2 regions of the Picosynechococcus sp. PCC 11901 genome follow, and region 2 is predicted to be linked to the other one. Evidence: riboswitches for the same ligand, from Rfam matches in the RefSeq annotation. Region 2 holds a riboswitch; the other holds the start of a gene.
What was found. Region 2 has a riboswitch for cobalamin ahead of metE (5-methyltetrahydropteroyltriglutamate--homocysteine S-methyltransferase). Riboswitches for the same ligand answer to the same signal wherever they lie in the genome.
Positions count from the first base shown of each region.

Region 1: it holds a riboswitch for cobalamin, as region 2 does, so the genes downstream of both, FEK30_RS07265 (TonB-dependent receptor plug domain-containing protein) here and metE (5-methyltetrahydropteroyltriglutamate--homocysteine S-methyltransferase) in region 2, are expected to answer to the same signal.

Region 1 is NZ_CP040360.1:1,296,391-1,312,388, reverse strand. Features, by position in the region: gene FEK30_RS07290 (cysteine hydrolase family protein) at 1-576, shown strand, start outside; gene pedR (photosynthetic electron transport-dependent transcriptional regulator PedR) at 669-944, shown strand; gene FEK30_RS07280 (TolB family protein) at 941-1,456, shown strand; gene FEK30_RS07275 (phycobilisome rod-core linker polypeptide) at 1,551-2,279, opposite strand; gene FEK30_RS07270 (D-alanine--D-alanine ligase family protein) at 3,253-4,407, shown strand; cobalamin riboswitch at 4,476-4,622, shown strand; gene FEK30_RS07265 (TonB-dependent receptor plug domain-containing protein) at 4,988-6,958, shown strand; gene FEK30_RS07260 (phosphodiesterase) at 6,999-7,766, shown strand; gene FEK30_RS07255 (ABC transporter substrate-binding protein) at 7,778-8,992, shown strand; gene FEK30_RS07250 (iron chelate uptake ABC transporter family permease subunit) at 8,989-10,041, shown strand; one part of gene FEK30_RS07245 (IS630 family transposase) at 10,303-10,643, shown strand; one part of gene FEK30_RS07245 (IS630 family transposase) at 10,642-11,251, shown strand; gene FEK30_RS07240 (hypothetical protein) at 11,354-11,815, shown strand; gene FEK30_RS07235 (crossover junction endodeoxyribonuclease RuvC) at 12,049-12,534, shown strand; gene thrS (threonine--tRNA ligase) at 12,628-14,442, shown strand; gene FEK30_RS07225 (DUF29 domain-containing protein) at 14,500-14,940, shown strand; gene FEK30_RS07220 (ABC-F family ATP-binding cassette domain-containing protein) at 14,990-15,998, shown strand, end outside.
Region 2 is NZ_CP040361.1:57,299-73,296, forward strand. Features, by position in the region: gene FEK30_RS16125 (cation-translocating P-type ATPase) at 1-1,654, shown strand, start outside; gene FEK30_RS16130 (exopolysaccharide biosynthesis protein) at 1,675-2,268, opposite strand; gene FEK30_RS16135 (ABC transporter ATP-binding protein) at 2,299-3,123, opposite strand; gene FEK30_RS16140 (CmpA/NrtA family ABC transporter substrate-binding protein) at 3,154-4,551, opposite strand; gene ntrB (nitrate ABC transporter permease) at 4,565-5,404, opposite strand; cyclic di-AMP (ydaO/yuaA leader) riboswitch at 5,502-5,665, opposite strand; cobalamin riboswitch at 6,102-6,299, shown strand; gene metE (5-methyltetrahydropteroyltriglutamate--homocysteine S-methyltransferase) at 6,670-8,922, shown strand; gene FEK30_RS16155 (hypothetical protein) at 8,909-9,373, shown strand; gene FEK30_RS16160 (hypothetical protein) at 9,360-9,710, shown strand; gene FEK30_RS16165 (fatty acid desaturase) at 9,773-10,912, shown strand; partial or broken gene FEK30_RS16170 (SAM-dependent methyltransferase) at 10,976-11,266, shown strand; gene FEK30_RS16175 (hypothetical protein) at 11,598-11,783, shown strand; gene FEK30_RS16180 (alpha/beta hydrolase) at 11,776-12,753, opposite strand; gene FEK30_RS16185 (GNAT family N-acetyltransferase) at 12,858-15,299, opposite strand; gene FEK30_RS16190 (MFS transporter) at 15,347-15,998, opposite strand, start outside.

The DNA of each region.
Region 1 (15,998 bases), on a different contig from region 2:
CGCGACTACGAAGACTTACAACAATATGCCCGCCACTACACCGCTCAACTCAGCCAAGCAGGGAAATATCCCCTGACGATTTGGCCCTACCACGCCATGCTCGGAGGAATTGGCCATGCCCTTGTACCAGCGGTGGAAGAGGCTCTATTTTTCCACAATTTAGTGCGCCATAGCCAAACCCATTTTGAGATTAAAGGGGACAATCCCCTCACGGAAAATTATTCTGCGTTGCGGCCAGAGGTCTTAGACGATGCCCAGGGACAACCCATTGCCCAGGAAAATACCCGTTTCCTGCAAAAATTGTTGGCCTTTGATGCGCTGATTATTGCGGGGCAGGCGAAAAGCCACTGTCTAGCCTGGACGGTGGACGATTTACTCTCGGAAATTTTGCGTCACGATCCAGCCTTGGCAAAGAAAGTTTATCTTTTGGAAGACTGTACTTCTCCGGTCGTGATTCCTGGGGTAGTTGATTTTACAGCCCAGGCCGATCAAGCCTTTGATCGATTTGCCGCAGCCGGGATGCAGCTTGTCAGTTCGACGATGGCGATCGCCGATTTTCCGGGGTTAAATCTTTAGTTGTCTGGGGGAGGGAATTGTGTACAATCTAGCCAACGTGAAAACCTCCCCTACAATAGGAAAATAACAATACACAGACAAAAGAAGGGTCTATGGCTACGGAAAAGACGGCAAGTGAAGCGGCTTTATCGGAACGGGAGATCGAAATTGTCGATTTGGTGGCAGCGGGTCTGACGAACCATGAGATTGCGGCGCGCCTCGACATTAGCAAGCGCACGGTGGACAACCACATCAGTAATATTTTGACAAAAACGGCGACGGATAATCGCGTTTCCCTGGTGCGCTGGGCGTTACAGTGGGGGAAAGTGTGCCTGGATAATGTGAACTGTTGTGCCCTCCCGAATCAGTCTGCTACCTCAGATTCATGAACCATGCTTGGGCGATCGCCCTTCTAGGGATTTTGTGTATCGGCTGCCAGAGTACCAGTTTTGTGACGCCCCCAGCCGACCCCCTTGGCAATAATCTCAATAGTCTCCACAGCGAAAAAAATCCCCGCCTTTCCGATGAAGGCCGTTATCTGGTCTTTAGTAGCGATCGCCGCCAACAACGGCGTATTTTTTTGTATGATCTCGCCCAACGCAAACTCTTGCCCCTACCCGGTTTAAACCAACCCAATGTGTTCTACGACCAGCCAGACATTAGCCGCAATGGTCGCTTCATTGTCTACACTTCCGAGCAGGAAGGAAAAACCAATATTTATCTCTACGACCGCCAAACGTTCCAAAGCCAAAATCTGACCCGTACCTACATCGGTCAAGTGCGTAATCCTACCGTTAGTGGCGATGGTCGTTGGGTCGCCTTTGAAGGCGATCGCACGGGGCAATGGGATATTGAAGTGATTGACCGCGGTGTTCAACCGGATTTAGTTGAAGCAGAATGAACCAAACCCCAAGATCTGCTCATGTTAGGCCTTGAGGTTGAAATTTATGTATTGTGCAAGGCATTGAAGTCTTGCCCTCAATCGAGCCATAGGCCTACAGCTTAATGATTTCAAAAGCGGCCAAAGCAACGGCGATCGCCCCTAAAATCAATGTCCCAGCCCCAGCAATGGTAACCGTTTTCCCGATCACGCTGACCCAGGCAGGAGCGACCCATGGCGTTTCATCCCGTTCTTGGAAATAGCCCAGATCTTCTAATTGTTGACGATAATCAGCGTCATAACGGGGCATCCGTGCAAAGGGCAAATTTCCTTCTGTGCGCTGGGGTAAGATGCGTCGCCGCTGATAAGGGACAGTATCTAAGCCAAAATTGTCGAGATATTCCTCAGAGTTCAAGAGGGCATCCACAAAGCCATTTAAACCCTGGGTCGCCAACAAAATTGACCAAGCCAGAACCTCTTTCTGACCATAAACATCCCGGCCCAGTACCCGCTGCACGCACATCTGCACAAAGCGATAGTTATTGTTCACGTCATAGTTCCGTTGCCGAAAAGACTCAGACAATAACAACGCCCGGATAAAGTCTTGAACGGTGATAAAGCCGGATTTCAGCTTAGATTCTTGAACTTTTAGGCGATTTTGTTCAAGCATCTGCTGCTCATTGAAAATTTGACGATAGGCCGCCTGGATTAAGGTCTCAAAATCTGTTTTTGCAAAAGCCGATTCCACGCTAAATTGCTTGGGACTTTCTTCACTGCCGATAAAAAAATCTTGTACCCGTTGATTCTGAGAGCTTGGTTCGTAGGTCAATAGAGGTATAGTCATTTTTTTATAGTAAGTATTGACTTTAGAAAATGAAAAAAATTAAGTTTATAAAAACTATAGACTAGACCAGGCAAAGTTTCGGGAAAGTTGCTTTTTTTAAAGTAAGGTTTATTTTTCTTAAGTTTTCGCCATAATCCCCCTAAGGGTCTATGGACAATAGGGCATTCGCCATTTAAGACAGTATGATTTTTCCCTATTTTTAGTTGCAAATTACAATAAGACAACAAAAATTATATAACGATTTATAATTCAGACAATCTCAAAAATATTATTGACAAATAAAGAAATGATTCTTGTTCAATTAGGAAAATATAAGCCTAATTTCTAGAAGTTTTATTGACTTAAATATTGGTCTCTTTGGATCTTTTGCCAGGGATGAAGCGGTAAGCATAGGCGCTATTAAAATCGTTATCGCAATGGAACCAAATTGACGCAGCAAATCTTTTGAAAATTATGTCAAGCGCTTTAGCCCATCGCCTTGATAGCCGATCTCTTGATGAATCATTGTGGCTGTATCCACCGATTGAGCATTTACCACTCCATAGCTTGGTGAAGAGGGTGCTCGTGACCTGTGCATGCGGCACTTCCACTGGTGGGGAGTTTGCTTAATGGGTTCGAGGGTCGTGTCGTCACACCATTAGCGGACGCAGGGGGAGACGGTTTTCTATTGGGGAAAATTACGGGGCAGTAAGCGCTAGATAATACTACCCGTGAGGAGATAAAAGCGCGCATGAACAAACCTGGCGCAGATCAGTGGGACAGGAGCTTGCTAGATTGAACTGGGGGAAGTAGGGGTTTGATGAGAGACCATTGGTCATTGGTGAGGTCTGTCGGATAGGATGCAGACATGATTTTTTTGTTTAGAGATTTTAGTACTTTTAAAGACTCAATCTCTTTTTTTCTGCCTGCCATATTTTTCTCAGGGATCCTCTAAAATAACAAAACTGCTCAGAATTGTGGGAAAGTCACGTTAATGATGGGATTTGTTTACGATTTTAGTCAACTGCCAAACTACCTTGAAATTCTCCGGAAAAAGTTAAGAATTGCCGTAATTCATGGGGGTGACAAAGCAGCACAGGGGGCCGTGATCTACCAAACCCACAATCCCCGCTCTACCAAAACCTACGAAGTGGTAGCCCATGACATTGCTGCGGCCCTCGAAGATTTAGAGTTTCAGCACGTGTTTGTGTTGCCCGATGATTCGACATTAGGCGATCGCCTCCGGAAACATCAAATTCATTTGGCTTGGCTGAATACTGGTGGGGTTCAGGGTTACAATCCCGTCTGCCACACCCCGGCAATTTTAGAAATGTTGGGGGTGCCCTATATCGGCCATAACCCTTTAAATAGCTCGATTTTAGATAACAAACACAGCTTTAAACGGGAACTGCAAGGGCTCGGTTTTCCCACCGCGCCGTTCATGATTTGGCATCCAGCCCAGGGGAAATTTACTGCCAAGGACAACGCTCGTTTCCAGCAGACTTTTGGCGATTACCAGGGCAGTTTTCTGGTTAAACCCGTGTCTGGTCGTGCTTCTTTGAATATTCATTTTGTGGATCAGCCCCAGGATCTCGGTGAGGCGATCGCCAACATACATCAGCAAACCCACAACACCGCTTTGATTGAACCCTTCTTAACCGGGCGCGAATTTTGTGTCTCTGTGTGTGGCTATGTGCGCCATCGTCAAGGGCAGTTTGAAAAATTAGAATCTCCCTTTACGTTTTCGATTTTAGAGCGTCTTTTAGAAGCCGATGAAAAGATTTTTACCTCAATGGATAAAAAGGCAATTACAGGCCAAAGAATTCGCTTTTTAAATGATAGTGACTCAGCCAAAAAAAAGCTAGCAAAACTCGCCCAACAAGTCTACTGGGAATTTAGTTTAAATGCCTTAATTCGTATCGATGCCCGGATGGATGCGATGGGAAATATCCAAATTTTAGAGGCCAATCCCAAACCCGATCTTAAGCGGCCCGCTGCCAACGTCACTAGCCTCGTCGCCCAGGGACTATCAGAAGAGGGGATGACCTACGAGGATTTAATTTTGTCGCTGATTAGCGATCGCCTAGATTATTTATTGACCAACCACGCCCAGATTATCCCCCACATTACGGCCCTGCTTAATCCCTAAAGGTGCTTTTCTCCCAAGGCTCAAGGGGACTTCATAAATCTATTTACATCGGGGGCGATCGCCTGCTATATAATTAGACTCTGTTCGGTTTTATCGGGGATCAGCCGATAAAAGCAATGGGGAAAGAACGGTGCAAATCCGTCGCTGTCCCGCAGCTGTAAGGAAATTTTCCGCAATTTCTAAGTCAGAATGCCCGCCGAGCCAAGCGTAAACGTTTTAGTAATTACCCATCTGCGAGGTACGGATGATGTTTTCTTTTAGCACCCAGTCTTTTTCTGCTGCCCATAATTTCTATCTTCTGAGACTGCAATATCGCCGCAATCAGCAAACCCAGTCTCGTTAGCGAGTTTGTCTTAAACATTGCTTTAACCCGTTATTCCATCAGCATTAGCCTCATTGAATGGGGTTGAGAAATGCATTGATTTTGGCAAACCAGAAAAAAATCGACGATATTTTAATCGCTCAACTGCTTTGCTTTTCTTAAGGTTATTGACCAAGGCTTTTTATGACTTAAAAGTCTTGCTACTACTCCATGAATTCTCCCTTCATTACATTAAAAATTAGCCCAAAATATTCTTAGATGACGTCATTTTTTACGCCCCAGACGATTTGCTTTACTATTCTTTGTTTTCTCTGTAGTAGTACCGCTGTTTTCGCTCAAGAAGAGAACGATCTAGATGATGAACAAGAGACCGTTGATTTTGAACTAACGGTCATTGACCAGCTATTAAATCAACCTGTATATGCTCCGTCGCGCCAGGAAGAAACAGTGCAAGATGCAACCCGTGCGGCCTATGTGATTAACCGGGAGCAAATTGAAGCCCAAGGGTATCGCACCGTCAATGAAGCCTTGAAATATTTCCCTGGGATTTTTATTGATAGCACGGCTGGATCTCGCCTCGGTGCCCAAAGTTCTCAGATTTTTCGGGGGGCTAATAGTTCTTCCCAAACATTAATTTTGCTTGATGGCAGGCCGCTGAATCGTTTCGATTCAGGGAACTTCGATCTGTCTAATTTGACTACCGATAATGTCGAACGCATTGAATTAATCCCTGGGGGCAGTTCGGTGCTGTTTGGTTCCAATGCCATCGGCGGCGTGATCAATATTGTGACGCGCCAACCCGGATTTAACCAACCAGTTGCAGTAGAGACCGGGGTCGATCTGGGGAGCTTTGGCTACAATCGCCAAAATGTTGGGGTAAGTTTTGGTGCGGAAACCCAGGCAGTGCGACTGGCCTATGACCGCACCGCCGCAGAAAATGACTTTGACTATGACATTGCAGCACGGGGTTTGTCGGGTGTCCGGGATAATGCGGCGACGAATATCCAAAACGTGAATCTCCAGGTGGTTAATCAGTTAGGCGATCGCCACCGGTTGCGCTTTAACGGCATCTACAGCAGTAAGGATTTAGAAATTCCGAGCAGTGTTTCTTCCCCAAGTCCAAATGCGACCCAATACGACAATAATTGGTTGTTGTCCCTGGATTTAGAGTCTCGCCTGGGGAATAGCGATGATTCTCTGCTGACGACAAGATTATTTGCGGATCTGAATGATTTTCGTTTCTTTGATGAGAATCAATTTGGGACAACCGATGCCCGCTATGAAAACAATTCTTTTGGTGCCCAGATTCAGCACAATTGGCAACTGAATGAAACCCAAAATCTCACCTATGGTTTTGATTACCGCTATTTGACTGCAAAAGCAGAGGATCCTGGCGTATTTGGCTTTAGTTACGACGAAAACCTCAGTCAAGGGGCCATTTTTGCTCGCTATGGCCTGGATATTACCCCGGAACTGGCTTTAAATCTGGGCGTGCGCCAGGACTTTAATAGTTTGGCTGATGGTTCGGTCACATCACCCAGCGCAGGGTTTGCCTGGCAAGTGGGAGACTCCACCCGAATTCGGGGGAACTATGCCCGCAATTTCCGGGTGCCAACTGCCGTGGATCTCTATTTTCCGGGGTTTAGCAATCCTGATTTAGTGCCGGAACTGGGTAATAGTTTTGATCTGGGTGTTGACCACCGTTTTTCGGATCGTGCTTTGGTGCGGCTGACTTATTTTAATAACACCCTTGATGATGCCATCGTTTTTGATCTTGGGACATTCACTCCCCAAAATGTCCGGAAAGCTCGCAATCAAGGTTTAGAAGCAGAGGTGACGTTGCAATTGTCCCGATCTCTTTCTGCCTTTGCTAACTACACTTGGAACAACTCAGAAATTCTTGCCGATGCGGATCCGACGGTGGTTGGTAATGAGGTCGCCTTTGCGGGGACAGATTATTTCAATGTGGGTCTTGCCTACGAAAATCCCCAGGGAATTTATGCCGGAATTTTCCTGAAACGGGTGGGCGATCGCCTGACGAATAATGCCAATACTGAATCCTTGGCAGGCTACACAAACCTGGATCTGCGGGCGCGCTATCCCATCAGTGATACCGTAAATTTAACGGCGAGTGTGGAAAATTTGTTTGATGCGGATTTTGAAACATTCCCCGCTTACCCTGGAGTGGGGCGCAGGTTTCAGATTGGTGTCAATGCCCAATTCCGTTAAGCTGCTTTGTTTCGTTTCCTAATTTTGCCCACAATTTCCTATGGTTCTCATTGCCCAAATTACTGATACCCACCTCCTCGATCACCCAGAGGCCGAAATGCGCGGCGTTAAAACCGATGCGTCTTTTCAAGCAGTCCTGGCGGCGGTGCAACAGTTTAAACCAGATCGGCTAATTTTGACGGGGGATCTGGCCCATCATGGTGAGGCGATCGCCTACGAACGGCTACGGGATTTGGTCGAAGCAACGCAGATTCCTAGCTATTGGCTGCCGGGGAACCACGACAATCCAGAGGTCATGGCCGGGATTTTGCAGGGGGATTATCTTTCGCCAGACAAGAACGTTTCTTTGGGGAACTGGCAACTGTTGCTGTTGGATTCGTTTCTTGAGAACCCAGAATATGGCGAGGGGTTTTTAAATGCGGCACAATTGGCCTGGCTCGCGGAAAACCTGGAACAATCTTCAAACTCTCCGGTGGCGATCGCCATCCATCACCATGTGGTGCCAGCGGGCGTTGATTGGCTCGATCAAATCGATGTAACCAACTGCGCTGAATTTTGGCAGATTGTGCAACATCATCCCCAGGTAAAGACGGTTTTCTTTGGTCACGTCCACCTGGAATATACCGTCACCCAAGGGGGCATTCCTTGTTTTGGTACGCCCTCAACTTGTACCCAAGTGACACCTCCGGATCAGGAACCCATCGAAGGCGATCGCCAACTGTGGGAACAACCAGGTTTCCGTCTGTTTGAACTCCATGATGATGGTCGCTTTCAAACAAAAGTCCAACGCATTCCGTGGTTTGCGTAGGAGAAAAAACGATGCGCTTCCCCTTCTTGCCACACCGTTCGATTCCTCTGCTGGGCCTGGGTTTATCCCTGTGGCTAGGGGGTTGTGGCCCCACCCAACAAACCGTAGAAACTCCAACTTCGACGGCGGCCTGTGTCGAAAATTATGACCCGGCGGTGGATTATTTCCCCGATAAGGTGACACCAGAATTTGCCAGGGGCTTTCAGGTGACATACCACGACCATTACAAAGTGGTGACGGTGCGGCAACCCTGGGAAACGGCCCAGCAGGATTTGACCTATGTTTTCGTGCAGTGTGGTACGCCCATTCCAGAGGATTATCCAGGGGCGACCATTGTTGAAGTGCCTGTCAACCGGGTGATTGCCCTTTCGACGACCTATTTACCCCATTTGGAAATTTTAAAGCAGTCGGAAAATTTGGTGGGGGTAGGCGATCGCCAATTGATTTACAGTCCTGAGATCCGGGCGGCCATTGAAGCAGGCGACATCCAAGAAGTCGGCAACCTCCAGCTAGACCGGGAAGCGATCCTCAGTCTCCAGCCCGATGTGATTTTGAATTATCGCCTCGATGCTAGCGAAGGGAACAATTCCAGCGCCCTAGATTCTTTGGGATTAACGGTGGTTTTAGACGCAGCGCACCTGGAACCCACTCCCCTGGGCCGGGCTGAATGGCTCAAGTTTACAGCTCTCCTCTTTAACAAAGAAGCTGAAGCCAATGAGATTTTTGGGGCGATCGCCGACCGTTACCAAGCCCTCGTGAACCAAGTCAAAGATTTAGACACCACGCCAATGGTGCTGAGTGGATCGCCCTACCAAGGGGTCTGGTATGTGCCGGGGGGCAAAAGCTATGTGGCCCAACTGCTGCGGGATGCGAACGTGAATTACCCCTGGGATGCGACAACGGCCCGCTTGAGCTTACCTCTAGATTTTGAGGCTGTTCTAGGTCGGGCAAAAACAGCGGATCTTTGGCTGAATGTGAATCCTGATTGGCAAACCACCGCTGATATTTTCCAGGAAGACCCGCGCTATGAACTGTTTGAGGCAGTACAAAACCAGCAAGTCTATGCCGCCAACAACCGGGTTGCGTCTGGGGGAGGTAATGATTTTTGGGAAGGGGGCATTCTCAATCCCGATGTGATCCTCGCCGATGTGATTAAAATCGCCCATCCGGATCAATTACCTGACCACGAGCTTTATTATTACCGTCACTTGCAAGATTCCCCGTGAAAATTCCCTACACCACGACCCCTCTAACTTGTTTGTCCCTACCGGAACTGCGGTGGCGATCGCCCTCGTTATTTATTCTGCTGGGGGGATTATGGGGGGTTTTATTTTTCCTCAGTTTGAGTCTGGGCTCGACGACCATTCCCTGGGATCAACTTTTGGCGATCGCCTTGGGTCAACCCATTGACAATCCGGTGTGGGCAGAAATCGTTTGGCAACTGCGCTTTCCACGGGCGATCGCCGCCACCTTTGCCGGGGCAGCCCTGGGGATTAGCGGCCTCCAGATGCAAACCCTATTTAATAATCCCCTCGCTGGCCCCTTTGTGCTGGGCATCAATTCCGGGGCGAGTTTGGGGGTGGCTCTGGTGCTGTTGGGAACGGGTTTTATGGGCGGTCTTTTTGGAAATTTGAGTGTGGCGATGGCGGCGAGTTTGGGGGCGGTGGCGGTGTTGCTGCTCGTTTTGGCGATCGCCCGTCGAATTCCCCACAATGGCACCCTATTAATTTTGGGGTTGATGCTCGGCTATGTCAGCAATTCCCTCGTCACATTGTTGCTGCACTTTAGCCCCACGGAAGCGCTGCGCCTGTATCTCAGTTGGACGTTTGGCAGCTTTGCGGAAATCCAACGGGAACAGTTGCCTATTTTTATGGTGTTAATTTTTGCGGGGGGACTGCTAGCTTTTTTTCAGGCGAAACCTTTGAATGCGCTTCTTCTCGGCAAGCAGTACGCCCAAAGCGTGGGCCTCAACCTGAAGGCGACCCGCCGCCACATTATTGTTAGCACTGCTCTCCTGGCCGGATCCGTCACGGCATTTTGTGGCCCGATTTCTTTCCTGGGGATTGCGGTGCCGCACCTCTGCCGGGGCTTACTAAAAACAGTCGATCATCGGCTTTTGGTGCCAGCGGTGACTTTATTGGGATCTAGTCTGGCATTGCTAGCGGATATTATTGTGCAACTACCAGGGAGTGAATTAACGTTGCCCTTGAATACTGTTACAGCGATGTTTGGCGCGCCGATTATTGTGGTCTTGATTTTGCGCCGTCATCGTTAATTTAGGCTAGATCACTCTATAATTTGGTTTTGTCCGATAAGGGTAATGCTTGAGACGAATGACCTCACGAACTACGCCCAATAACTTACACGATTGGAGTGGTGTCATGCAAAGCTTTAGAATCTGTATATTACCTTATAAAGAAATTATATGGATTTTGTCTGAACAATATCCCATTCCGTGTGTTTATACAGCATTTTTCGGGCTAGTAAAGCGATAGCGAGTAAGATAAAGCTGTAATCTACCCAATCAAAATTTGCAGTGCGACCCTACTCTGTTGATTTACGCCAAAAAATTATTGACACCTATCTCGAAGGCAAACTATCACAGCGCCAAATTGCTGAGCAATTCCGGGTTGCCTACAGTTTCGTGCGTAAACTAACTAAGCAATATCGTGAAACAGGAGATATTCAACCCAAGCAGCGCCTCAAACAAACCCCCACTAAACTCAATGAGACTCAACTCATCACCCTGCAACAGCTAGTAAAGCAGCATAATGATGCAACCTTAGCCGAACTCTGTGACCTTCTCGAAGAAACCGTTGGCGTCAGGATTAGTGTGACCACAATGTTTCGGATGCTCCAAAAACTCAAGATAACCCTCAAAAAAAACACTGCATCCCGATGAGAAAGAAACAGAACGAGTACAGCAGCAACGATATGAATTTTGGCAACTGGTGCGGGAGATTTTAGTAAAAGACTTGATCTTTATTGATGAATCAGGGGTTGATTTAGCGCTGACTCGATTACGGGGTCGAGCACCCAGGGGAAAACGTGCCCATGGGAAACGTCCCAGCAAAAGGGGGAAACGAGTATCCATGATTAGTGCCATTAGTCTTGAGAAGGTACTGACCAATGTAAATCTACTGGGCAGTAGTGATGGTCTCACTTTTGAAGCTTTCATACATCGCCAGTTAGTACCTCAGTTATGGCAAGGAGCCTGTGTGATTATGGACAACTGCTCTATCCACAAGGGGAAAGCCATTAGGGACTGTATTGAAGCAGTTGGTGCAAGACTGATATTTCTTCCTCCATACTCGCCAGACTTTTCACCGATTGAGAATTGTTTCTCCAAAGTCAAAAGTATTTTACGTTCGTGGGGAGCCCGTACTTATCCAGAGCTCGCACAAGGGATTGAGGCCGCCTTCTCACAAGTATCAAGCCAAGACTTGCAGAATTGGTTTACCCATTGTTGCTACTCCGCCTCATAAGACCGAAAAACGCTGTACAGAAATACTCCATATAAAAGTAACAGAGAGAATTTTATACAGAAAGCATCTGTATAATTCTTAGTCCGGCAGAAAGGAGTACCCATGACAACGATTGTTGACCAAGAACTCGACAAATGGCCTGACAAATTCAAAGCAAAGGAGATTCACCTTGTCTGCATAGCCACCGGAGGTCTGACCACCTGTGATTGTGCGGCATCAACCATCGGCGGCATGAGCCAGGAAAGGGAAGTATGGCCCCTGACCAAGAGGGTGAATCGGCAGGGTGAAACAGGGACGTTTTATCCTCGATTCCCTCTCACCGTGGTCCCGCTTCTCAAGTGGGAAGATCGTCCAGAACCAACCGATATTGGTGACTTTCTGAGACGGAGCTTTCGGGATGTTCTGAAGGCCAATCGTGATTACATCAAATTGAAAACCCTTTACATCGACCTGAATGGTTGGGGCAGCTATTACCCATTTGATCAAGCACGCCAGATCGCAGAGGAGATTCTTTCAGGCGATCCTGGAATTGAAACAATCTACTTCGCTCCAAAAGCAACGTGAACAAAATGCTGAACAAATTGTTCCAGCGGACGCGCCGCTTTTTGGCGCGTCCCTGAACTCAAACGTTAAAGGATTATCATAGGTGAAAAAATGTAAGGATAATGTGATCGCCCTACATTGATCATTGTTACAAGAACTTTGAGGGTTTTGGAGTTTCAACCGTACTGGAAGTGTGCTTTGAATGCCGTGCTAGATTTATGACTGAATGAATACCTTATAAAAATTATTTTGCCATGAAGCGTTGGCTTGGCATTGATCCTGGTTTAGCGATCATCGGTTGGGCTGTCCTCGAAGACCAGGGGCAAACGCTGCCACAAATTCTTGATTACGGCATTATCGAAACAGCCAAAAATTTATCGACGCCCCAACGACTCCTAGAAATTGAACAAGACTACACAGAAATTTTGGGGGAATTTCACCCAGAGGCGATCGCCATCGAGATGCCCTTCTTTAGCCGTCAGATCAAAGCAGCAGGGGGCGTATTACAGGGTCTAGGCATTTTAAACTTGGTTAGCCTGCGAGAATTAAACATCGAACCGATTTATCTGCACCAATCTAGTTGGAAATGCCACATCGGTAATGCAAAGGCTGATAAGCGGGAAGTGGCGACCCTCGTGCAGTCGATTTTTGGGATGGAGACGATGCCTATCGATGACAGTGTCGATGCCATTGCGATCGCCTATGCCGCCGCCTGTGGTTTGCGCAATGAGATTCGGTAAGTGAAAATTCCCCAGTCCAGCAGAGACAACGGATAACATAGAATGGCGACCTGCTAAACTTTTTGGAGCAATTTTAAGGAGCATATTTCAACCATGGATCAGGTGAATGGTGAACAACTCGAACCGATGAAACTTCCCAAAACCAGTGAATCAGACACCCTCAAGCGGATTCGCCACACCACCTCCCACGTCATGGCGATGGCTGTCCAAAAGCTATTTCCCGACGCCCAGGTCACCATTGGTCCTTGGACAGAGAATGGGTTTTACTACGATTTCGACAAGCCAGAACCTTTTACGGAAGCTGATCTCAAGGCGATCAAAAAAGAGATGGTGAAAATCGTCAAGAAAAAATTGCCTGTGATCCGTGAAGAAATTTCCCGGGCCGAAGCCGAAAAACGGATCAAGGAAATCAACGAACCCTACAAACTCGAAATCCTCGCAGGAATTCACGACCCGATCACCCTCTACTACCTCGGCGATCAATGGTGGGATCTTTGTGCTGGCCCCCACGTGGAAAATACCGGTGATATTAACCCCAAGGCGATCGCCCTCGAATCGGTCGCCGGAGCCTATTGGCGGGGTGACGAAAATAACCAACAACTCCAGCGCATTTACGGAACCGCTTGGGAAACCCCCGAACAGCTCAAAGAATACCAACGCCGCAAAGAGGAAGCCCTCAAACGCGACCACCGTAAACTCGGTAAAGAACTGGGTTTGTTTATGTTCTCCGATCAAGTCGGCCCTGGTTTACCCCTCTGGACGCCGAAAGGGACGTTGATCCGTTCCACCCTCGAAAATTTCCTTAAAACTGAACAAACCAAACGCGGCTACCAAGGTGTCGTGACTCCCCACATCGCCCGCGTGGATCTTTTTAAAGTGTCCGGTCACTGGCAGAACTACCGCGAGGACATGTTTCCGATGATGGCGGATGGCGACGCAGAACGGGCGGCGGAACAGGGTTTTGTGATGAAGCCGATGAACTGCCCTTTCCACATCCAAATCTATAAGGATCAACTGCGCTCCTATCGGGAATTGCCGATCCGTCTGGCGGAATTTGGCACGGTTTATCGTTACGAGCAATCCGGTGAATTGGGCGGATTAACGCGGGTGCGGGGCTTTACCGTGGACGATTCCCACCTGTTTGTCACCCCCGACCAACTCGAAGAAGAATTCTTTAACGTGGTTGATTTAATTTTGACCGTCTTTAAGAGTCTGCAACTGAAGAATTTCAAGGCGCGACTGAGTTTCCGTGACCCCAACTCCGATAAATATATTGGTTCCGATGAGGTCTGGGAAAAGGCGCAAAACGCAATCCGTAAAGCCGTCACCAAGCTCGACATGGACTACTTTGAAGCCGAAGGGGAAGCCGCTTTTTATGGCCCGAAACTCGACTTTATTTTCCAAGATGTCCTCGAACGGGAATGGCAACTGGGCACGGTGCAGGTGGATTACAATCTCCCCGAACGGTTTGAATTGGAATACGTTACCGAGCATGGCGATCGCCAACGGCCGATTATGATTCACCGAGCGCCCTTCGGTTCCTTGGAGCGATTGATCGGCATTCTGATCGAAGAATATGCGGGTGATTTTCCTCTATGGCTCGCCCCCGAACAGGTCAGAATTCTCCCCGTTAGCGATGAATTTTTCGACTACGCCAAAGCCCAAGCGGATAAACTGCAAGCCGCTGGCATCCGGGCGATCGCCGATGCCTCTGGGGAACGTCTGGGCAAATTGATCCGCAACGCCGAAAAACAGAAGGTTCCTGTGATGGCGATCGCCGGGGCGAAGGAAGTCGAAGCCAATAGCCTCAGTATCCGCACCCGTGCCTCCGGGGAACTCGGTGCGATTCCGATGGAGGAAGTGATTTCCCGCCTCATTGAAGCCAACACGAACCACACCAATTTCTAATATCCGTAGGGGTTTACCACGGTAAACCCTTTTTCGCTTCATTGCGAGGGCTAAATTATGACCCAGGCAAAATCAAAAACCCTCTATGATCAAGACTTTTATCAATGGATTGAACAAACCATCTCTGACTTAAAATCAGGCGACTTAGAAGCCCTTGATCGAGACAATTTAATCGAGGAAATAGAGGCTTTGGGTAAACGGGAAAAACGCGAGTTAGAAAGCTGTTTAATTACTTTATTTGAGCATGCCCTCAAACGAAAATATGTCCCTTTAGAAGAATGTCATCGCGGTTGGGACGTGACAATTCGACGCACCCAAAAAGAAATATTGAAAGTTCTTAGGGACTCCCCCAGCCTAAAAAATTATCTTCAAGAAATTTTCTTAGATTGCTACCAAGAAGCCCTTGAAAATATGCAAATTGAATATGATGTAGAATTCCCTCAAAATTATCCTTTCCCAATAGAGTTCAATCAATTATTAACACAATCCTTAAGCTAATCTAATCAAGTATCCAAACAATAATTTTAATTCTCTCCCTTCACAATTCATGAGTATCATTACCCTCCAATCCATTAAAAAAGATTTCGGCATTAAAGAAATTCTCAGAGAGGCGAGCTTAAGCATTGATGATGGCGAAAAAGTCGGCTTGATCGGGGTAAATGGGGGTGGCAAATCAACCCTTTTGAAAATGATTGCGGGGATTGAACCCATTGATGGGGGACAGCAGTTAGTTCGTTCTGGAGCAAGGATTATCTATCTACCGCAACAACCAGAAATTGACCCAGAAAATACCGTTTTAGATCAGATTTTTGCTAACTGTAGTGAACAAATGAAATGGGTTAAAGCCTACGAAGATTTATCCCATAAAATGGCAAAAGCTTCTGGCGATGAATTGAATAGTTTAATGGGAAAATTGTCCAGCATTACCGAAAAAATGGATGCCCTGAATGCTTGGGAAGTGGAAACCAATGCCAAGATTATTTTGAGTAAATTAGGTATTGATGATTTTGAGACAAAAGTAGGGGACTTATCCGGTGGTTACCGCAAACGCATTGCCCTTGCTTCAGCATTGTTATCAGAACCTGATTTGCTCCTAATGGATGAACCAACGAACCACCTAGATGCCGATTCAGTGGAATGGTTGGAGGGCTATTTAACTCAATTTTCGGGGGCATTACTGTTAATTACCCACGACCGTTATTTCCTCGATAAAGTCACAAACCGAATTATCGAAATTGATCGAGGGGATCTGTATACTTATGCCGGAAATTATTCCTATTACCTAGAGAAAAAGGCTCTAGCAGAAGAAGCAGCAGTTAGTAGTCAACAAAAACATAAAGGGGTATTGCGGCGGGAATTAGAGTGGCTAAAACGGGGGCCAAAGGCGAGAAGTACCAAACAAAAAGCACGCATTGATCGAATTGCCGATATGCAAAATACAACCTTCAAAGAAGCCCAAGGTAAAGTTGAAATTGATACACCGGGGCGACGGATTGGTAAAAAAGTTGTTGTCGTCGAGAATCTCTATAAAAGTTTTGGCAAAAAAAACATTATCA
Region 2 (15,998 bases):
GTTATTGACGGGGGCTGCCCTTTGTTCTAATGCCCAGCTCATCCACCTCGACACACCGAGCCGCTGGCAGGAAATAGGCGATCCCACCGAAGCTGCTTTGATCGTCGTTGCGGTTAAGGCCGGCTTAAATATTGAACACTTACAACAACAATATCCCCGGTTACGGGAGATTCCCTTTGATTCTCGCCGGCGACTGATGACTGTGGTCTTAGATTGGCAGGAGTCAGATATTTGGCAGAGCGAACTGCCCTGTATGGCCTTTACAAAAGGGGCACCGCTAGAGGTGTTGCGCCATTGTCAGGCGGTGTTGCGCAATGGGGCGATCCAAACTTTGGGCCATGAACAGTGGGAAGAAGTGGTACAAGCCAATGATCGCCTTGCAGCCCAGGGGTTTCGGGTGTTGGGGGTGGCGGCGCGACGGGGACAACGGGATTTGGTTAATCTGCGCGCCCAGGATCTTGAGCGGGATTTAATTTTTATTGGTTTGATTGCGATGTTTGATCCGCCCCGGCCGGAGGTGAAACAGGCGATCGCCCAATGTCATACCGCTGGCATTAAGGTGACGATGGTGACGGGGGACTATGGCCTCACAGCCCAGGCGATCGCCCAACAAATTGGCATTGTCAATCAGCAAGTCCGGGTCGTCACCGGAGAAGGCATGGGTCATCTGTCTGATGCTCAACTGCGGCAAATCCTGAAATATCGTTCGGGCCTCGTGTTTGCGCGGATGTCTCCCGAACAAAAATTACGTCTCGTGCAAGCCTATAAAGATATTGGGGAAGTGGTTGCTGTGACAGGGGATGGGGTGAATGATGCTCCGGCTTTACGGGCGGCCCACATTGGCATTGCCATGGGGTTAAATGGTACCGATGTCGCCAGGGAAGCGGCGGATATCGTCCTTACCGATGACAACTTTGCGACGATCATTAGCGCTGTAGAACAGGGCCGCGCCGTTTACCAAAATATCCGCAAATTTATCACCTATATCTTGGCTTCTAATGTCGCGGAGGTGGTGCCTTTTCTGTTGATGGTGGCCCTCAAAATTCCCCCAGCTTTGGTCATTATGCAAATTTTAGCGGTGGATTTGGGCACGGATATGATCCCGGCTTTGGCATTGGGCACCGAAGCAGCAGAAGTGGGCATTATGACCCAACCCCCCCGTAAGAAATCCCAAAATCTCCTGGGGCGATCGCTCCTTGTGCGCGCCTACTGTTTTTTGGGTCTCATTGAAGCGGCTTTAGGTATGGTGGGCTTTTTTATTGTCTGGTGGGGCCATGGCTATAGTCTGGCGGAGCTCCAGGCCATTACCCCTAACCTTTTGCAGCACAGCGCTGATGCGGCTACCACTGCCATCTATGCCCAGGCTACTACCATGACCCTTGCCGTGATTGTCGCTTGCCAAGATGGAAATGTGTTTGCCTGTCGTTCTGAAAACATCTCGATTTTTCGCCTGGGATTTTTTTCCAATCCATTAATTTGGGTAGGTATTGCTACTGAGTGGATGTTGGTGATTATGATTACCAAAAGTGCGTTTTTTCAGAATATTTTCCAGACCGCCCCCCTCGATCCGTGGCAATGGCTTTTGTTAATTATTTGCCCGCCGCTAATCTTGGGCATCGATGAGCTACGCAAAGTATTTTTTACCCCGCGTTGACCCTGATGCCGGGTGCAATTTTATCGAAAAATGACTTGAAAAATATTACTCCCCGTCCACATTAGGCCAATGATGACCCCCATAAAAATTAAGGCGATCGCCATACCGAGCAAGCTTAAAACCCCATCATCTTCCTGGAGGCCGAGGGCCGCAAAAAAAATGGCGATCGCCGGCACCGTATTCGCCCCCGGAATCGGTAAAACCACCAATAGGGCCATGGCCGACAAAATAATTCCCAAAATAATTCGTCCCGGTAGACTGTGACAAATGGGCGTCAGACGGGGTTTTGTGATTTTCTCGACCCTTTTTAACCAGGGAATCAGATAACCCATAAACCGCTGAATTTGCGGTAGGGAAAAGGACGTTTGGAGAACTTTGCGGGGCACCCAAGGTTTAGACTGCCCCAGACATAGTTGCAGGGTGATCGACAGCATCGCCATGCCAAAAATAAAGGAAGTGCCAGGAATTGCAAAAATACTCAAAAAAGCAATGAGCGCCAGGGGAAAACCAAATAATCTTTCCTCGGTGAGGGCAAAAACATTGGCCAGGCTCACCTTCTCCGGACGTTCCTCCTCAAAAAAATAGTGGTGTAGTTTTTCAGAAAGTTTTTTCATACTGACTGGGCGAGCCAAAAAACGGCTTGTTTACTGATAGCGTTCGAGAAAATCCAGGGCTTCATTGCGCAGATCATAGTATTTTTGAGTTTCCCGCAGTTCGTGGATATGTCGGGGTCGAGGGAGATCCACCGTTAAAACTTGCCCAATTGTAGCCTGGGGGCCATTGGTCAGCATCACGATTTTGTCAGACATAAACAGGGCTTCATCAACGTCATGGGTAATCATCATCACGGCCTGGCGGTGGTTTTCCCAAATGTCGAGGACTTGGGTTTGCAGTTTCGGTCGGGTCAGGGCATCGAGGGCACCAAAGGGTTCATCGAGGAGGAGCATTTTTGGTCGGGTCGCTAAAGCCCTAGCCACTCCTACCCGTTGTTTCATCCCGCCAGAAAGTTCGTGGGGATATTTGTCGGCGGCGGCAGTGAGATTGACCATGTGGATATGTTCGTTAACAAGGTGGCGGCGATCGCCTTTAGAAAGATGCTTGTGAACTTCATCCACAGCTAGGCGGATATTGTCCCGGACCGTTAACCAGGGTAAGAGTGCGTAGCCTTGGAAAACCATCATCCGGTCAGCACCAGGGCGGCGAATCAGTTTCCCCTCTAAGGTGACATGGCCGGCGCTGGGTTTTTCTAAACCCGCAACGATCCGCAGCAGGGTCGATTTACCGCAACCAGAATGGCCAATCACAGAAACATATTCCTGGGCGCCAATGGTGAGGTTGATATCTTCGAGGACAACAAACTGGCTCCCATCGGCCTTGGGATATTGTTTGTGAATATGCTCAATGGCTAGAAAAGTATCGTTGGGAGATTCCATGGCGGCAGGGGAGGGGAAAGATTGGGGTCTAGTCATAGATTTGGGATGCTAATTTTGTAATGGGGTTTAGCTGACGGGATAGATTTGGGGACGGTTGGCCCGCAGTTCAAAACTATTGAGGTAACCGACTGGATCGCTTGGATCAAAGGCTTTTTGGTCGATAAAGGCAGTGGCTGGTTCTACCTTGTAATCTTCGCTGGGACTGGTAATCCCCATTTCGGCGGCAATGTCCCGGTAAAGATCGGTGCGCCAGGCTCGCTTGGCGATCGCCTCTAGATCGGTTGGCAATGTTTCAATTTGGCCCCAGCGGGCTGCTTGGGTCATTAACCAAATCCCCTGGGACTGCCAGAGAAACGTGGAATGATCATGGGGAATTGTCGAAGTTTCGGGGTGCAGCTCAAAAAAGGTCGTCGTATCTAAACTGCTCTCTAGCCGTTGCTGGGCATCAAAACCGCCGTAGTCGTAATCCCCGACGATGGCCGGGCGAGTATAGTTCACGTTGGCCCCTGTAAAGGCCCGTTCAGCAATAATGCTTGCCACTTCTTGCCGATGACTGGGGTCGCCACAATACTGACAGGCTTCGATTAAGGCTTTGACGAGGGAGCGGTAGGTTTTGGGGTATTGTTCAATGAAAGATTCTGCCACTGCCAGCACCCGATCCGGATGGCCCCGCCACACATCTCGCCCTTGAATGAACGTAAACCCAATGCCTTCATTTTTGGCGATCGCCCTAGTATTCCAAGGTTCTGCCACCATGTAGGCTTGCATCGCCCCAATCCGCATATTGCTTACCATCTGGGGTGGCGGCGTAATCACTAACCGTAATTCCCGCATCGGATCAAGGCCAATGGCGGCGACTAAATAACGGGCAAAATATTCATAAATTGAAGAACTTAAGGGAATCCCCCAAGCGCGGTCATCAAGGGGAGATTTTTGCCAAAAACTGCGAAGATCTCGGCCAAATTTAGCCAAATCACCTTGGTAATCTGGCCATGGTCTCATCCCAGCCTCCCAAAGCTGTCGGTTCATGGTCAAGGCATTGCCATGGCGGTGGAGGGTCATCGCTGCCACCAACGGAAAAGCCCTAGCTCCTTCGGCACCAATTCGCGCATTGGTCACAGCCCCAGAAACCACCGGCGACGCATCTAACCGACCGAAGATCAACCCATCACGGGCATTGGCCCAACTGGCTTCGCGACTGAGTTGGACATTCAAACCGTATTTCTGGAAAAAACCTTTTCTGTAGGCGATCGCCAGGGGCGCACAATCATTCACCGGCACGAAGCCCACCGTTAAATTCGGTTTTTCCAAACTTTCTGGCCGTACCAAGGGCTCAACCGCTAAAGCATGGGGCAAACGACCCTGAATCTTTTTACCCGTTGGGGCAGTACAAGCACCATAAACTAATGCCGAAGCCGTTGCCCCCATCCCAAACACAAAGGAGCGTCTACTTATTTTATTCATTGCAGTGATGCTCCTAATGCTGGGCCGGACGATGGGTAATCGCCGTTTGCAGATAAGCGAGGGCCGAATCTAGGATCAAGCCTGTGATGCCGATGACAAAGACCGCCAAAAATACCGAACTCACATTGAGGCGGTTCCATTCGTCCCACACAAAAAAACCAATGCCAATGCCCCCGGTAAGCATTTCCACCGCGACAATGACGAGCCAAGCGACTCCCATGCTGATCCGCAGACCTGTGAAAATGTAGGGTAAACTCGCTGGCAAAATAACCCGCCATAGTTGTTTCCAGCGGGGCATTTCTAACATTCGCGCCACTTCGAGATAATCCCTCGGTACCTGGGCCACACCTTCTGCGGTGTTGATAATCGTTGACCAGAGTGAGGTGATAAAAATGACAAAAATCGCCGAGGGTTCTGCCCCATTAAAAATAGACAAGGCGATCGGTAGCCAAACTAAGGGCGATACAGGTTTGAGAATTTGAATGATCGGGTTAATCGCGAGCCAGGCATTACGGGAGAGGCCAATCCAGATTCCCACTGGGATCGCCACCAAAGCCCCCAAAATAAAACCAATAATTACCCGGCGCAAACTGGCCAGAAGCAACCAACCTAAACCCAAATCTCCAGGGCCGCGCCGATAAAAGGGATGCAGAATAAAATCCAGGTTATTGACCAATGCTTCTAGGGGCGTCGGCATCATTTCGCCCCGCACTAAGGCGATCGCCCACCAGAGCAGTAACAATCCCCCAAAACCATAGAGGGGTAGCCAAACTTCTTTCCGGAGACTTCCTTGCCAAAAAGGTGGTACCAAAAACTTTCTGACCCCACGGGCCAAACTTGATAATAAAACCATGCAAAATTACCTACCCTTTCACAATAAATAGAGGGAAGTGATTGGTAACTGACAGTCGTTGTGTGGGAATTCTGATTTACGGTGCGATCGCCGTGCTTCAGTCTTCTTCCGATGCTGACGAGGTTAGCTGACGGGCTAGGACTGGAAGATGTCCCTTTTCTATGTATCCCAGAAAATAAGCCCCGGTGTCTTCCCGGTTGGGTTGACGGGTGGTTCCCCCGCTTCAAGGCTTCGTAACCTTGAACTAAGCTGACTTACTCAGTTGGCCTATAAGCTAGCATTTCTCCAAGGACTTTGTAAATTACCGTAGGGATCAAAAAATCAAAAATCCAATCAAGCCCAGGGGACTGAACTCCCTTTGCCTCTGCCAGGAGATATCCCATTGGGGGGCGATCGCTGGGAGATTTTCGGCCCAGCGCTTCAGATCCAACGCCCATGCAATTCCATCGAGCACGGGCTTCCCTGTGGCCAGACCCCACCGGGCGTTTCCTGGGCTTGCTTCAAAATTCCCAAAATCCTGACTTCCACTCGTGAGTTGACCCTATTGCCGCAACAGTCACCACAAGATTTATCTTTGAGATTTCCTTAAAATTAGCGACTCTTTTTGGCACTTTTAATTTTCAACAATCCTCAGCATAAATTTATGATTTGTCTGAAGAATATTCGCCTTTAGCACTAAGAATATGAATTCAATGATATTATAGAATCTACTTTCGGTTCTAGTGGGGATCAGCCACTAGAGGAAACGGGGAAAGAGCAGTGAAAATCTGCCGCTGTCCCGCAGCTGTAAGCCAGTTTTAGCGCTGTAATTTTAGGGGTCATTGTCATGGTCAATCTAAAATTAAGCCCTAAAAATTGTGTAAGTCAGAATGCCCGCCGATCGCCAACCACCTTCTAAAACATCTGCGAGGTACGGATGATCACTGTTTTAGTCTTGGCACGTTCTTGAACGTGCCGCCATAGAAGCGTTTCGAACAAGCTTCTCCCCCAAGTCTTCAAAACCACTCAGGCATCACTGTCAAAATATTCCTAACGATTTTGTCGATTAAGTTGTGGTCATTGGCGCTGTTTCGATTCAGGGCCTGGGCGTTTTTTGCTGCCTCAATTTAATGGGCGATCGCCTTTTTCTTTTTAGTTTGTTTAATCCCTAAATGGGGTAATTTTTTGCTGCATTCATAGCGTTAGTTTTCCCAGGTTAGTGGTCAAGCTTCCTAACAATTTGCCGTTCAATTTTTTAGCATCAAATTCATTCAGGACAATACATAATGACGACATTTCAAACAATGACTCTCGGCTATGCTCGCATGGGTAAACGCCGGGAACTCAAGAAAGCATTAGAAACTTTTTGGGGCGGAACTTCTAGCGCGGATGAGTTATTGGCCCTACGGCAGGATCTTGAGGTCAAAACCTGGCAAGCACAGTTAACGGCGGGCATTGATCGCATTGCCGTAGGGGATCAAACCCTCTACGACCATGTCCTAGACTGGACGGTGCGTTTGGGGCTGATTCCCCGGCGGTTCCAGGGTTTGAGCGGGCTTGATCGCTACTTTGCCATGGCTCGGGGCCGGGATGCTTTACCCGCGCTGGAAATGACCAAGTGGTTCGACACAAACTACCACTACCTGGTGCCTGAGATCGAAGACAAGATGCAACCCCTGGGGAACTTTGGGGAATTTTTGGCGATGGTGCAGCGATCGCAAGCCGTTTTGGGCGATCGCGCCGTACCCGTAGTCCTCAGTCCGGTGACCCTCTTGGCCCTGAGCCGCCACAACGGGGATTTGATGGCTTGGTTGGATCAGTTACTGCCGCTATATGTCGATCTCCTAGGCCAGCTCAAAGCCCTGGGGGTAAAGGAAGTCCAACTGCATGAGCCAATTTTGGTCACAAGCCAAGCCACCGATCTCAAGGCAGCGGTGCAGAAGACTTACCACCAACTAGCCGGAGTCGGCTTGCCCATACAGCTAATCACCTACTTTGATGACCTGGGGGTGAACTATGGCTGGGTGACGCAGCTACCTATGGCAGGGATCAGCTTAGATTTTACCCGGGGTCACAACTTAGATCTGCTGATATCCCAAGGATTCCCCACCGACAAAATTCTGGGGGCGGGGGTCGTCGATGGACGTAATATCTGGCAAATTCATCCCGATGTCACCTTGGCATTGTTGAAAAAATTACAGGCGATCGCCCCCAACTTACGGGTACAGCCATCCGCCTCACTGCAGTTTGTCCCCCACGATGCCACCTCAGAAACCCAGTTGCCTGAACCCTTACGCCAGGTTTTAAGCTTTGCGGAACAAAAGTTAGCGGAGGTGACCTTTCTCGCTCGCACGTTAGCTGGTGATGAGACGACGACCCAACAAAGGGCCATTGAGCAGCAGTGGCAAACCTTTAAGCAGTTCAATCCGCCAAATGTCGCAGTGCAGAGTGCAATCCAGAAATTGACTGCAACAGATTTTCAGCGATCGCTCCCCTATGACCTCCGTTTAGCCAAACAGATCCAATTGCCTCCCTTGCCCACCACAACCATCGGCTCCTTCCCCCAAACGAAGGCTGTACGTCAGTTGCGAGTGAAATACAAAAAAGGGGAGATTTCCCAAACAGACTACCAAGCAGCGATTGATGGGCACATTGTCGATTGCATCAAGCTCCAGGAAGACATCGGCTTGGATGTGCTGGTGCACGGGGAATTTGAGCGCACCGATATGGTGGAATATTTCGGCCAACAACTGCAAGGGTTTGCCTTTACAGTCCACGGTTGGGTACAGAGCTATGGCAGCCGTTGCGTGCGGCCACCGATTATCTATGGTGATGTTTCATGGCTCCAGCCGATGACGGTGCGAGAGTTTCAGGTCGCCCAATCCCTAACGAACAAACCAGTGAAGGGTATGCTCACTGGGCCAGTGACGATGATCAATTGGTCGTTTACCCGCACTGATATTCCCCGCCGTGACCAGGCAATGCAAATCGCCCTCGCCCTACGGAAGGAAGTAGCGAGCCTAGAAGCGGCTGGAGCGACCCTTATTCAAGTGGATGAACCAGCCCTACGGGAAGGGTTACCCCTAAAAATCAAACGTTGGCAAGCATACCTAGATTGGGCAGTCGATGCTTTCCGGTTGGCCACCAGTGCTGTTCAACCAAAGACCCAGGTTCATACCCATATGTGTTACTCCGAATTTGGCGACATCATTGAACATATTGAACGCCTAGATGCGGATGTGCTCTCTATTGAAAACAGTCGCAGTAATAATGAAACCCTGTTTGAAATTACTAATGCTGGCTATCGCTACCAAGTAGGAAATGGGGTTTACGACGTCCATAGTCCAGCTGTTCCGAGCGTTGAACAGATGGTGCAGCAGCTCCGCACGGGCATTGACCACCTGGCGATTGCTCAAACTTGGATCAACCCAGACTGTGGCCTCAAAACTCGCCGTTGGGAAGAGGTCATACCGGCCCTCAAAAATATGGTGGTTGCGACTCAAAAATTACGGGAGGAAATTCAAAATGCTGTTCAGTGATCTTTGGCAGTGCCGCGACACGACTTGGCAAGCTGCTTTTATTCGGGAAAACCTATTGTCCTTAGGTCATGGAGCCTGGCAAGGATATTTGACCCAAGGGCGCGGCCTGGTTGTTTGTGAGGTGGGCGCGACAGATCTGACTCGCTTGAATTGGCGTCAAGCAGTGGTGCCCTATCATCTCCAATACCGGCCAGCCGCGACCGTTTATCCATACCTAAAGTCCCGTGGTCTACCGAGCGACGTGCTGGATCATCTCTTAAAGGTGTTACAAACCTATACCCCTGAGCGGGAGATGCTCCTCGTTCTCAACCATGGTGCCGCCATTGAGGTGGATTGGTTCCAGAACTTGGCGATCGCCCCTCCCGACTGTTACCAACAAGTTTGCGATCGCTGGGAAGAATTCAATCTGACCCCTGAATCTACCAGGAAGTATCGAAGTGGCGAACCATGAAAAATTAACACTATCGCCAAATCGGAGTACAGACTCAGCCTCAGCGATCAAAAGTCGCCAGCTCCAGCAGTATCTCCACTACCCTGGGCGCATTCCTGCCACTGTCCATCCCTTTGTCAAAATGGCCCAGGGTCAATCGAATTTGCCCCAATCAGGGCCCCAGCGCCACAATCTGATCAAGGTAAGGCGATCGCCCTTGGCAGCGCTGTCATCCTTGGGGGTCTTGCTCTTGGTCAAATTTCCCAAAGCCATCCTGATCAAATTGCCAGGACGATCAAAGCACAACTGCAAAGATTCACCTTTCGCTTTTGATTCTGGCCAGGCCGAGGAACGTTAGACAGCCTCAAGCAGTAGTACGGTTTGCCTCGATATGGACTTCGAAAATCATCAAGTAATATCATGATCAAAAAGTCAGATTTTGTTTTAGCGCCCTACATGCAGCGCAGCGATCGCCACGCCACCAATCAAATGCTCAATACGGTACTGCCCTATGTTGGGCTATGGATTTTAACGATTAAAGCCGCATCGATTTCCCTTTGGCTGTTACCGCCCATTGTTGGCTTAATGGTGCTATTTTTGTTGCGCTGCTTTTCGTTGATGCATGACTGCGGTCATTACTCTCTGTTTCGGACAAGACAGATGAATCGAGGGGCTGGTTTTTTGCTGGGAATTATTAACGCCATCCCCCCCTATGCCTGGTCACGGGATCATGCCTACCACCATAAAACCAACGGCGATTGGCAACGGTATCGAGGCATTGCCGATTTTTTGTCCACAGAGGAGTTTGCCCAACTCAGTGCCCCTAAGCAAAAGCTTTATGCTTTCCTAAGGCAGCCAATTATGGCCCTGCCCGGTGGCTTTTTTTACCTCGTCATTCAGCCCAGACTAACTTTAGGATTGGGCTTTTGGGAATTTTTTCGCCACAGCTTAGCCCACCTTAATCAACAGGGTTTAAGTAATTTTGGGGCGATCGCCACCACCTATCGATCTCAATACTGGCAGACCTGGGAAGAATTTTGGGACGTGCTATTAAACAATATTTTTGTGGTGGGTAGCTGGATTATATTGAGCGATCTCATTGGGCCAGGGCTATTTTGGAGCCTCTATGCCTCCGTGATGACCTTTGCTGGAGCCATTTTTATCTGCATCTTCTTTGTCCAGCACAATTTTGAAGGGGCCTATGCCCACAGCACCGCAGATTGGGATTATCTACGTGGCGCTATTGAAGGCAGCAGCTACCTCGATCTGCCCCCTTGGCTACGGTGGTTTACCGCTGATATTAGCTACCACAGCATCCATCATCTCTCCGAAAAAATCCCCAATTACCATCTAGCCGCTTGTCATCAGGTCAATCGTCATCTGCTCTCCCAGGTGAAGACTCTCCGCCTGGGCGACCTACACCACTGTGCCAAATTTATTCTCTGGGATGCGGCAACCCATCAATTAGTCCCCATACCAACCCAGTCAGCCGTAGCGCCCAAAAATAGCGCGATGATTCCCACGACAGTATCGAAGCTACGCCCCAAAGGAAAGGGTTAATTATCTAAAAATTCTTTAAATGACTGTTTTAGTTCAATAAAAAGCCAAAATTGAGTGAATATAATGTCTATTCTTGCATTTTTTGTTGTTTTTTGCCTACTTTTACTGTTGGGCAGCCTAATGGTTTATCTGTTGACTGCCCATAAATACCAGTCTTCTGCATCCGTTGCCCAGTCCTATGATGCCTGGACCCAGGACGGCATTCTGGAATTTTATTGGGGAGAACATATTCACCTCGGCCACTATGGATCTCCCCCCTATCGGAAAGATTTTCTGCAATCTAAACATGACTTTGTCCATGAAATGGTGCGTTGGGGTGGCCTCGATGGACCAGGTGGCAACTGCTTCCTAGATTACTTGCCACTATGAAACATAGGTACAGACAGTGACCTATGGTGAGACAGCCGCAACGGTGACGGTAGAGACAAAGCAAGGAAAACAGAACCTTAATGCTACTTTGGTGGTGGCGGCCGATGGCAGGCGATCACCGCCCTACCCCCTGCAGAATTCATTGCCGCCATGGAACGCCACTATGGTGATCACTTTGGGCTACTACGCTTTGCTGTTTACTGATGCTCTGAACCGTATTTTTTCTAACAATTGGTGGCCCCTGGTGACAGGGCGGCGGTGGGTGCTGTAGCTCATGCATCGCTGGTCACTTCTGAGGCGCGCAATGTTACATCTGATGACAGGTCTCTGGGGAGATCACCCTTCAAATTTTGCTGTACCAAAAATAACGGTTAACCCAAGAAAGGATCGTGCCCTTGGAGTAAATAAAACTAGTACAGTCACAAATTCTGCTAAAAGTAGTGGCAAAAATAGAGAAAATCCTTTAGAGGCAAAGTTTTTAGATAAAAATATACCTAATTGAGTCCATAAAATTGTGTTTTTAAACTATTTGCAATTTCATGACAAGCTACTTTCGCTGCTTGCACCACATGAATTGAGCGAATAAAACTATGGATTAGGGTCGGGTATCGAAGAATTTTGACCGGAACTCCAAATGACCGGAGGCGATCGCCATACATTAACCCATCATCCAGGAGGGGATCCTGTTCCGCAACTGCAATAATTGCGGGTGGTAGTTGACTGGCATCCTTAACTCTTAGTGGAGACACTTGCCATGCTTCTGCTTGAGAAAAATCTTCTAAATACTGCTGCCAGAACCAAGCCATTGTTTCTTTTGATAACCCAAGCTGATGACCTGCTTGATAGGAGTTTGTCTCAAAGCCGTACTGGGTAACGGGAGTAATCAGTAATTGGGCAATGGGCGAAATTTTCCTCTCATTGCGTAACTGGATTGCTGCCACCGCTGCTAAATTACCCCCTGCACTTTCTCCACCAAGGGCTAATCGTTGGCGATCGCCTCCCAAACTAGCTGCTTGTTGATCCGCCCAATAAATCGCATCAAGGGCATCATGGACGGCTGCGGGATACTTATGTTCTGGAGAGCGTCGATAATCTACAGAGATCACAATACATTGCCCATATTTAGCTAAAAAAGAACAAGTATCGTCTGCACTATCCAAGGAACCAAAAACCCAACCACCCCCTTGAAAATAGACAAGTATTGGTAAAGATAAGTCAACACCTTTATCACAAATAGGACGATAGATTCTAATTGGAATTGCTGGTGAATGAGGACGTTTAATTAATTGATTCTCAAATTTTACGCCAACTTCTAACCTGAGATCGTAGAGTTTAATGGCTTCTTGAAAAAAAAATCGCCCCTGCGCTGCTGTTAGTTGCGTGATCGGAGGATGTCCTAATGTTGTCATCCGCTTTTTGATTTTTTCAATGATTTTAAGAACCTCTAGATCGATTTTGCTTTGAGTGATCATAGTTATTTCTACCAGCAAAAGCTGCCAATTATTTTTGTTTAAGAAATGTATTGATTCCCTAAAAAATATAGGGAATCAATTGAATTTGTCAGAATTAAAGTACATTAATGTCGGACAAAATTATGGCTTGTTTGAATTTTGGAAAATTCTGAAAAAAAGGTGTGTTTTTCTAAAATCATCAAAGTTGCTTTTTTGTGGGGTAGCTTAACTGTGTCATAGATTTTAAAACCCATATTAGTTAAAAGAGGGATTAAAATTCGATTTTTGGCGTCAGGTTCAATAATAATTCGCTCCGTATCATAGGTTTTAAAAGCAAACTGAAACGATGCCCGAAAGATCGGTATAAGATATTCAGGGGTCAAATGACGTCTTTCACCTATGGCAATGTGCCCACCAATATCAGATTTTTGATAGGGATAAAAATGGCGAATATTATCTGCTGCGACCTGATAAAAAATACCATAACAAATAGGTTCCCCTTCCAAAGAAGTAATTACCAAATCCTTTTGGATTGCTGTAAGAGATTTTCTCAGGAACTTCTGAAATTCTGTAAATGAAAGATTAAGCTTCCAAAAAGGAACCAAATGTCTTTGGTGCATCCAGTTAAAAATACGTTCTAAATCTTGCCCATAATCAACAGTACGGATAGAGGCTGTCTTGTTATATTGCGCATCATAGTAATCAAAAGGAGTTGTTAAGGCTGCTTGAAACTTTTTTTTTCGAGCAATTAACTGATCATAATCTGCATCGTGCAATACGGTATGCAAAGCGTTATTGACCTTTCCATAGGCAGCAGCATGGGGGCGATCGCTGTCGTCGTTATAGCCGTAGGTAATTAAACGATTACGGTTTAAACAGAGCTTTGTAAATTTTGGAGCCAAAAGATTAAACAACTCAAAACGATCTTGAAGCTGTGGAAATTTCTCTTGGTAATTCAGAATGGCTTGTCGTACTTGCCGCCAGAATTTTACTTCGGGATAGCAAATATGTTGATCTAAAAGGTCAGAAAGATAACGATGGTGACAAATAAATAAGCCTGCAAAAATAAACTGACATAAGCCTTCGGGAGGTTCAGTGAGCAAGACTTCTTTAAGATCTGCAGAAAGATTGAGTAGTTCCGGTAGCGGCTGATCACTGATATTAACATCATCCACAAAATCCTTCATCGCAAGGCGACTGGGAATATTATTTTTGAGGACAAGAATTGTATTTTCACCGTGGGGTGAGAACACCGTGCCATATTGATAGAGGTAGTGAAGTAACGGTGGTAAAACAGTATTGAAAAGACGATCTAACCAATCTTCAAGGGTTAAACCGGACACATCAACTAACTTAAGAATCAGGGGATAACCATCAGCATCGAGGTGCACTAAAGACGCGAGAGTAACGGGTCTTTCGTCGGGGTCGGTATAGCTCAGAACACTTTCTCGCCAGAGACAACCCAACATTTCTTTGTATTGGTAAGGGGCACTGGAAAGTTGCTTGTAGTAATTGTGATTGTAATTTAGACTTGCCACTTCACCGGGCAGAATCATCCGGCATTCTTCACTCAAAAAAGGATCGTTGGCATGGATAGATTTGATGTACTCGGTAACCTTCGGGGCAATTTGGGTACGCTCATTGGGCAAACCACGATAAACCAACGTATTCAGAATGCTGAGAGGCAACTTCACATGGCGCTTCTGGCTGTGGCTAGTGTTGACAAATGTCCGGATGGATTGCTGCGGTAGATAGAGATCTTCGCTCTTACCGAGGTAAACAATCGACTGCAATGCCACCGCTTCACCAAAGATCGGCACAACGATGTTTTTCCATTGCCAATCATGGACGGGCATGAAGTAATACTTAGCTGGCTCTAAACCACGCTCCTCTAACAGACCACTGAATCTGGCAACCGCTTCAGGAGATAATTCTTCTTCGATTAAACGCTCATACTCAAGATCGGTAACGCCGTTGTAACTAGACTGCTCGCGGGCGATCGCCAACCAAGTCATCTGGATAGATTGCTTGCTTTCGGGGGCATGTTCTAAATAATCGTCATAACCAAAACCAATGCGACCCTTATTAAAAGTAATCCAAGGGTGACCTTCCATTTCCCCTTCCAGCTCGGCATAGTTGAGGTTGAGGAGATCAACATTTTTGCTTTGTTTGCGCTGATAAATGTGGGCATCAGCAATCAAAGTATTGGTGAGTTCCTTCAACAAATGGGCGGTTGTTTCACCGGTCATCCCCACTATTTCATGGATATCTAATGCAAACTGAAAGGGGTTAGTTGCAGGTGTCCATTCATCATTTTCGCCGCGATAAATCGACTTTGGATCAACGCGATAACTATCAAACACTCGCAGCTTGGCAGTAAAGCGATAACCTAATCCATCAGGCAAGTTCAGTTGATAGGTAACAATGTCTTCTTTGTCATCAATAACATCTGGTTTAATGATCTCCTCATACATAAACTCAGAGAGCATTTTTGTTAGGAGATTGAGACTAACGGTTTTCCAGATTTCAGGAGTTAAGGCGGCATTCAAAGCTTGAATATTATTCATGATCACTAGGTAAATAAGTTAATTAATAGAAGAAAAAATCTGCTTTTTCAAGCATTATGTTGATATCGAGTTATCGTTTTTGCTAACACTGGATGTAATCCGAGTGACCAAGTATAGGCTAATGTAAATACTGATAAAATACCGGCTAGAATTAAAGGAAAAGCAAGATTATATTGCGCGATGACATAAGAGGCTGTTAAGGGAGATAAAACCATACCAATATTAGCAAAAGCAAACATTAAAGTGTAATTAAGAGGAATTTTTTGTGGGTCACTATTGTTAAATAAATAGAGTTCTAAAGTCGCTTGGGTGACAGCAAGAAAGAAACCATAAACTACTCTCGAAAATACAAACAGCGATAAAGAATTTGTTGACCCTTGGATTAGTAATGTCACTGCCAACAGCAAAGATCCCATGGTATAGAGCAATGAAATGCGATGAGGTTTGGCGTAACTGCGGATAAAAGGCAATGCGGCGATCGCCATTAAACTGGGAATGGCAAATAGAATACCGCCAGTCGTTAAAGTTGTGCCAAAATAATCTGCCCCAGTGACATAGCTAACAAAATAGGGCCGCACGAGATTGTGAATAAACTGAAACAATAAACAAATCACGCCAATAGCTGGGATAAATGCCCAATGGGTTTGCAGAATATCTATCGGTGAATTGTCTGATTTGACTTTTTTAATTGACTGTTTA